DNA from 2 places in the Aminobacter sp. MET-1 genome. Region 1 is predicted to be linked to the other one. Evidence: riboswitches for the same ligand, from Rfam matches in the RefSeq annotation. Region 1 holds a riboswitch; the other holds the start of a gene.
The links. A riboswitch is a leader RNA that binds a small molecule or an ion and turns the genes downstream of it on or off. The one in region 1 is predicted to bind thiamine pyrophosphate.
Positions count from the first base shown of each region.

Region 2: linked by a shared signal. The riboswitch ahead of thiB (thiamine ABC transporter substrate binding subunit) and the one ahead of thiC (phosphomethylpyrimidine synthase ThiC) in region 1 are both predicted to bind thiamine pyrophosphate.

Region 1 covers NZ_JAMSHL010000001.1:359,512-363,383, reverse strand. The annotation lists gene NDO48_RS01830 (alpha-ketoacid dehydrogenase subunit beta) at 1-418, opposite strand, end outside; gene NDO48_RS01825 (3-methyl-2-oxobutanoate dehydrogenase (2-methylpropanoyl-transferring) subunit alpha) at 422-1,657, opposite strand; TPP riboswitch at 1,846-1,962, shown strand; gene thiC (phosphomethylpyrimidine synthase ThiC) at 2,070-3,872, shown strand, end outside.
Region 2 covers NZ_JAMSHL010000001.1:104,455-108,326, reverse strand. The annotation lists gene NDO48_RS00505 (ABC-F family ATP-binding cassette domain-containing protein) at 1-1,004, opposite strand, end outside; gene NDO48_RS00500 (thiamine diphosphokinase) at 1,007-1,651, opposite strand; TPP riboswitch at 1,749-1,870, shown strand; gene thiB (thiamine ABC transporter substrate binding subunit) at 1,915-2,919, shown strand; gene thiP (thiamine/thiamine pyrophosphate ABC transporter permease) at 3,169-3,872, shown strand, end outside.

The DNA of each region.
Region 1 (3,872 bases):
CATGGGTAAACAGGGCCTCGGGGCTCTGGCTGTGGGTCTGGCCGCCGAAGATGCCGCCGCCCGTGGGCATGCGGATGACGATCGGACAGGTGAACTCGCCGTTCGAGCGATAACGCAACCGTGCCGCTTCCGAAACGATCTGGTCATATGCTGGATAGACATAGTCGGCGAACTGCACTTCGATGCAGGGCCTGAGGCCGTAGGCGGCCATGCCTATGGCGGCACCGACGATGCCCAGCTCGCTGATCGGCGCGTCGAAGCAGCGCGAGCGGCCGTATTTCTGCTGGAGCCCCTGGGTGCAGCGGAAGACGCCGCCGAAATAGCCGACGTCCTCACCGAACACCACGACGTTGTCGTCACGGCCCATGGCGACATCCATGGCGCTGCGGATAGCCTCGATCATTGTCATGCGCGGCATGGGCTACACTCCCGCCTTCTGGCGCTGGCGACGGAGATGCGGCGGCATCTCGGCATAGACGCCCTCGAACATGTCGCGCGTCGACGGCTTGCCGCCGGCATGCAGCGTGCCGTGGCTCTCGGCTTCCTTCTGCGCCGAAATCACCGCCTCGAGGATTTCCGCCTCGGTCTGCTTGTGGCGCTCGTCCGACCACAGGCCGCGGCGAATGAGATGGTTCTTGAGCCTGATCACCGGGTCGCCCAGCGGCCATGCGTCCGACTCGGTCTTCGGCCGATAGGCGGACGGATCGTCCGATGTCGAATGCGCGCCGACACGGTAGGTGACGTATTCGACCAGCGTCGGCCCGAGATTGCTGCGGGCACGCTCGGTCGCCCATTTCGCCACCGCATGAACGGCGAGATAGTCGTTGCCGTCGACGCGCAGCGCCGGAATGCCGAAGCCGAGGCCGCGGGCGGCGAAGGTGCCGGAGCCGCCGCGGGCGATGCCCTGGAATGTTGAGATCGCCCACTGGTTGTTGACGACGTTGAGCACCACGGGCGCCCGGTAGGTCGAGGCGAAGACGAGGGCGGCATGGAAATCGCTCTCGGCGGTGGCACCGTCGCCGACCCAGCCGACCGCGATCTTGGTGTCGCCCTTGATGGCGGACGCCATCGCCCAGCCGACGGCCTGGATGTATTGGGTCGTCAAATTGCCCGAGATCGAGAAGAAGCCGTGATCCTTTGCCGAATACATGATCGGCAACTGGCGGCCCTTCAGCGGATCTTTCTCGTTGGAATAGATCTGGTTCATCATCTCGACCATCGGATAGCCACCCGCGATCAGCAGGCCGGCCTGGCGATAGGTCGGGAAATTCATGTCGCCCTGGATGAGCGCCTTGCGGAAGGCGCAGCTGACCGCCTCCTCGCCCATATGCTGCATGTAGAACGAGGTCTTGCCCTGGCGCTGGGCCATCTGCATGCGCGCGTCGAAGGTGCGCAGCGTCATCATGTGGCGCAGGCCCTCGAGTTGCTCCTCGTCGGTCAGCGTGCCGGCCCAGGGGCCAACGGCATCGCCCTCGCGGTTGAGCACGCGAATGATCGAATAGGCGAGGTCGCGGATCGTCCGGGGATCGACGTCGACAGGCGGCCTGTCGACCGAACCGGCCTTGGGGATCGGCACGTTGGAGAAGTCGGGCGTGCCGCCCGGGCGCACTTCGGGCTCGGGCACATGGAACTTGAGCGGCGCGGGATTGTCCGTCACGGATGCTCCTCCTGTCTCGCGCGCAGGCCAAACGGTCCTCCCTGCGCGGCAGACAATTTATGTCAGTAACGCTGACCTATTATCCGATCGCGACGGGAACTGCAATGGGGTCCCGACGTCGGGACTTTGGCATTCTCTCGCCGTCTGCGAAAGGCCGTTGACAGCACGCCCATTCCGCGCCCATGCTTAGGGTTCACCAGGGGGGTCCCGACAAGGGGCTGAGATACTGCTGGCTCGCGCAGCGCAGTGACCCGTTGAACCTGATCCAGTTCACACTGGCGTAGGGACGGTGCGAGGCGCAGCGGCCGGTCAATCCGGTTTGGCATTCGGGCATACGCCCGAAGTCCCCCAGGCAAACCTCAACTCCTCCTCCTCGCACGAACTGGGTCTCCATCGTAACGGAGACTCACTCATGAATGCCCACACCCCGACAGTCACGACAGGCGAACTTCCCGCCTCGCGGAAAGTCCACAAGCAAGGCCTGATCCACCCCGGCATCCGCGTGCCGATGCGCGAGATTTCGGTGCATCCGAGCGCCGGCGAGCCTCCTGTCACCGTCTATGATTCATCCGGGCCCTACACCGATGCGTCGGTGAAGACCGACATCGAGCGCGGCCTGCCCCGCCTGCGCGAGGACTGGATCGTCTCCCGTGGAGACGTCGAGCGTTACGATGGCCGCAAGGTCAAGGACGAGGACAACGGCTTTGTCTCGGCCGACCGACTGACGCCGGAATTCCCCGTCCGCAACGCGCCGCTGCGAGCCACCGGCGGCCGTGCCGTCACCCAGCTCGCTTATGCCCGCGCCGGCATCGTCACACCCGAGATGGAGTTCGTCGCCATCCGCGAAAACCTCGGCCGCGAGCAGATCAAGGCGAAACTCCAGCGTGACGGCGAGAGCTTCGGTGCAGCCATTCCCGATTTCGTCACGCCCGAATTCGTTCGCGACGAGGTCGCCCGCGGCCGCGCCATCATCCCCTCCAACATCAACCACCCCGAGAGCGAGCCGATGATCATCGGTCGCAATTTCCTGGTGAAGATCAACGCCAACATCGGCAATTCCGCCGTCACCTCGTCGATGGCAGAGGAGGTCGAGAAGATGGTGTGGGCGACACGCTGGGGCGGCGACACGGTGATGGACCTGTCGACGGGGCGCAATATCCACAACATCCGCGACTGGATCATCCGCAATTCGCCGGTGCCAATCGGCACGGTGCCACTCTACCAGGCGCTCGAAAAAGTCGGCGGCATTGCCGAAAACCTGACCTGGGAGGTGTTCCGCGACACGCTCATCGAGCAGGCAGAACAGGGCGTCGACTACTTCACCATCCATGCCGGCGTGCGGCTCGCCTACATCCACCTGACCGTCGACCGCGTCACCGGCATCGTCTCGCGCGGCGGCTCGATCATGGCGAAGTGGTGCCTGCATCATCACAAGGAGAGCTTCCTCTACGAGCATTTCGAGGAAATCTGCGACATCTGCCGGACCTATGACGTCGCCTTCTCGCTCGGTGACGGCCTGCGCCCCGGCTCGATCGCGGACGCCAATGACGCCGCCCAGTTCGCCGAACTGGAGACGCTGGGCGAGCTCACCAAGATCGCCTGGGCCAAGGACTGCCAGGTGATGATCGAGGGCCCTGGCCACGTGCCGATGCACAAGATCAAGGAGAACATGGACAAGCAGTTGGCGGTGTGCGGCGAAGCGCCTTTCTACACGCTCGGGCCGCTGACCACCGACATCGCACCCGGCTACGACCACATCACATCGGGCATTGGTGCGGCGATGATCGGCTGGTTCGGCACGGCGATGCTCTGCTACGTCACGCCCAAGGAGCACCTTGGTTTGCCCGACCGCGACGACGTCAAGGTTGGCGTCATCACCTACAAGATCGCGGCCCATGCGGCCGACCTCGCCAAGGGCCATCCGGCGGCCAAGGTCAGGGACGATGCCCTGTCGCGGGCGCGCTTCGAGTTCCGCTGGGAGGACCAGTTCAACCTCTCGCTCGACCCGGAGACGGCGCGCTCCTACCACGACCAGACCTTGCCTAAGGAAGCGCACAAGGTGGCGCATTTCTGCTCGATGTGCGGCCCGAAATTCTGCTCGATGCGGATCTCCCACGACATCCGCGCCGAGGCGCAGAAGGAAGGACTGGCGGCGATGGCGGCGAAATACCGCGACGGCGGCGACCTCTACATGCCGGTCGACAACGCCGAGCCG
Region 2 (3,872 bases), 260 kb from region 1:
TCTGGGTCAAGCTCGCCGGTCAGCATCTTGAGCAATGTCGTCTTGCCGGCGCCGTTCGGCCCGACAAGGCCGACGCGGTCGCCGCGCTGGATGCGGGTCGAGAAGCCCTTGACCACGGTCAGGTCGCCGAAGCTCTTTTCGATGTTCTTGGCCTCGATGACCAGCTTGCCGGACTCGGCAGCATCGCTCGCCACCATCGTCGCCACGCCCTCGGCGCCGCGATGGCTGCGGAATTTCTGGCGCATCGACTGAAGCTCGCCTAGCCGGCGCATGTTGCGCTTGCGGCGCGCCGTCACGCCATAGCGCAGCCAGTGCTCCTCGCGCACGATCTGGCGGCCGAGCTTGTGCTGGTCGCGCTCTTCCTCCTCGAGGATTTGATCGCGCCACTCCTCGAAATGGGCAAAGCCACGGTCGAGCCGGCGCGTCTGGCCGCGATCGAGCCACACCGTGTTGCGGCTGACGCGCTCGAGGAAACGGCGGTCGTGCGAGATCAGGATCAGCGCCGACGAGGTACGGATGAGCTCTTCTTCCAGCCACTCGATGACGGAGAGATCGAGATGGTTGGTCGGCTCGTCGAGCAGCAGGATATCGGGCTCGGGCGCCATGACGCGGGCAAGTGCCGCGCGGCGGGCCTCGCCACCGGAGAGATCACCCGGGCGCTCCTCGCCCGTCAGGCCGAGATGGTCGAGCAGGTAGGTGGCGCGGTGACTGTCGTCGGCCGGTCCGAGTCCAGCCTCGACATAGGCCCGCACACTGGCGAAGCCGTCCATGTCAGGGGCTTGCGGCAGGTAGCGGATCGTCGCCGAAGGCTGGCGAAACACCTCGCCATCGGTCGGCTCGACCATGCCGGCGGCAATCTTGAGCAGCGTCGACTTGCCCGAGCCGTTGCGGCCGACGAGCGCGATCTTGTCGCCTGATGATGCGGAAAGTGCCGCGCCGTCGAGCAGCGGCACGCCGCCAAAGGTCAGCCGGATGGCGTCGAGATTGAGAAGCGGTGGCGCCATGATCAGAATTCCGGAGCGGGATAGGGGTGAGCGACAAGCAGGGCGCGGCCGCTGCCGAGCGAAATCCTGAGGGTGCCCTGGACTTCGTTGGAGAGGGTGAGCGACGAACCGAACGGTACCTCGACGCTGTCGAGCAACCACTTGGCGCCTTCCTCGGTAAGGCCGGTCAACGCCGAGAAGGCGAGCACCGAAAACATCGTGCCGTCGTCGTAATCGAAGCTTGCCGTACCGGGAAGAAGCGGCACGCCTTCCTGATGGCCGCTGCTCAGCACGACTTCGGTGCCGCCTTCGGCGAGACGAAGCGCCAGCGCGAAATGGAGAAAGGCATGGTCGGACCGGGCGCCACCGAAGGCACCGACGAGCACGAGCGATGTCGCTCCACGCTCCAGCGCGGCCGAAATTGCCAACTCGCCGTCGGTCTTGTTCTTTTCGGCGGGAAACACCTCGCGCGGCACTGCGGCGAAAGCAGGATCGAGCTCAGCCGGGGCCGAGTCGAAATCGCCGAGCCAGAGCTCCGGCATCAGGCCCAACGTCGCCGCGTGGCGGATGCCGGAATCGGCCGCGATGACGCGGCTGCCCGCGACCTGGCGGTCGAGGCGCGGCGTCCGCAGTAGCTCGCCGCCGAGAAGGATGGTGAACCGGCTCATGCCGAGGCCATTACCAGCCCGGCGGCCGAAACGGAAGGCCGGCGAGCAGCGCTGAAACTTGGGCTTGCACCGCCCCTTCGCCGGCTCTATTCCTTGGATCGCTCTAACGGGGTGCCTGTCACGCGCAAGCGGGGCCGGCTGAGAGGCATGGAGAGTTCCGGCCAACCCGCTGAACCTGATCCGGTTTGTACCGGCGGAGGGATTAGATGCTTCGGACGCCCGGCGCTTCAAATTCCCTTTCAACACCAATGAAGGAGGCGCTGATGCGCTCGCTGATCCTATCCCTGACTTCCGCCCTGGCGATGGCCGCTGCAGCCTTCCCGGCCTCGGCCGAGGGAAAACTCACCATCTACACCTATGAGAGCTTCACCTCTGAATGGGGCCCCGGCCCGCAGGTGAAAAAGGCCTTCGAAGCCGAATGCGCCTGCACGGTCGATTTCGTCTCGGTCGCCGACGGCGTCGCCCTTCTCAACCGCGTCAAGCTCGAAGGCGCCTCGACCAAGGCCGACATCGTGCTTGGCCTCGACACCAACCTGACGACCGAAGCGAAGGCCACCGGCCTGTTTACACCACACGGTGCTGCCGGCGCCGACGTCAAGGTTCCGGGCGACTGGAAGGACGACACCTTCGTGCCCTACGACTACGGCTACTTCGCCGTCGTCTATGACACCGAAAAGCTGAAGAACCCGCCCAAGAGCCTGAAGGAACTTGTCGAGGGCAATCCGGAAGAAAAGATCGCCATCCAGGACCCGCGCACCTCGACACCAGGTCTCGGCCTTCTGCTCTGGGTCAAGTCGGTCTATGGCGACAAAGCGCCGGAAGCCTGGACCAAGCTCAAGGGCCGCGTGCTGACGGTGACGCCGGGCTGGAGCGAGGCCTATGGCCTGTTCACCAAGGGCGAAGCGCCGATGGTTCTGTCCTACACCACTTCGCCGGCCTACCACATGGTCGCCGAGAACACCGAGCGTTACCAGGCCGCATCCTTCGAGGAAGGCCATTACCTGCAGATCGAGGTGGCCGGCATCACCACAACGGGCGCCAAGAACCCGCTGGCCGAAAAGTTCATGGCCTTCATGACCGGCCCCGGCTTCCAGGACGCGGTCCCCGAGACCAACTGGATGCTGCCCGCCGGCAAGACCGACAAGCCGCTCAACCCCGCTTTCGACAAGCTGGTGAAGCCGGCAAAGACACTGATCTTCAGCGCCGATGAAGTGGCTGCCAATCGCAAGGCCTGGGTCGACGAGTGGCTCGGCGTGATGAGCAAATAAGGCCCGAAAGGCTCGAACGTGACCACCCTACGTTGCCCCCCTCTGTCCTGCCGGACATCTCCCCCACAAGGGGGGAGATTGGCAGTTGCGCGGCCTTTGCCAATCACGACGGTGACAGAAGAAGCGGCAACGGTGAGGCAACTGATCTCCCCCCTTGTGGAGGAGATGTCCGGCAGGACAGAGGGGGGCAACGTAGAGTACAGCGTAGCCGCTCTGCGTCATGCACGCTCCAAACGCGTCTAGCCCGGCATGCGCATTCCCCCCACCGACTCTCGCATCATAGCCGGCATCCTTGCGCTGGTGGCCATCGGCATGCTGATCGGTGGCGCATTCGTCGGGCTCGGCATCGAGGCCTGGCGCAATCCCGAAGGCGCCTATGCCGCCTTCGACAGCTACCTTTTTCGCGTCGCGCGTTTCACCATCTGGCAGGCGCTGCTGTCGATGCTGCTGTCGGTGGCCCCGGCAATCCTCGTCGCCCGCGCGCTTGCCCGCCATCCCGCTTTTCCCGGCCGTGGGCTGATCCTGCGCCTGTTTGCCGTGCCGCTGGCACTCCCGGCGATCGTCGCCGCACTCGGCATTCTCACGCTTTACGGCCGTGCCGGTTACTTCGCCGCTCCATTGAGCGCACTGAGCGGAGGCACATGGCCGGGCGTCTATGGTCTGTCCGGCATCCTGGTCGCGCATGTGTTCTTCAACATGCCACTGGCGACGCGGCTTTTGCTGGAGGCGCTGCAGACCGTGCCATCAGACCAGTGGCGGTTGGCGAGCCAGCTTGGCATGGGGGCGCGCGCCAGCTTCCGACTGATCGAATGGCCGGCGGTACGTGCGGCCCTCCCCGGCGTTGCCGGGCTGGTGTTCATGCTCTGCGTCACCTCCTTCACCATTGTGCTGACGCTCGGCGGCGGACCGGCGGCAACCACGCTGGAGGTGGCTATCTACCAGGCTCTGCGCTT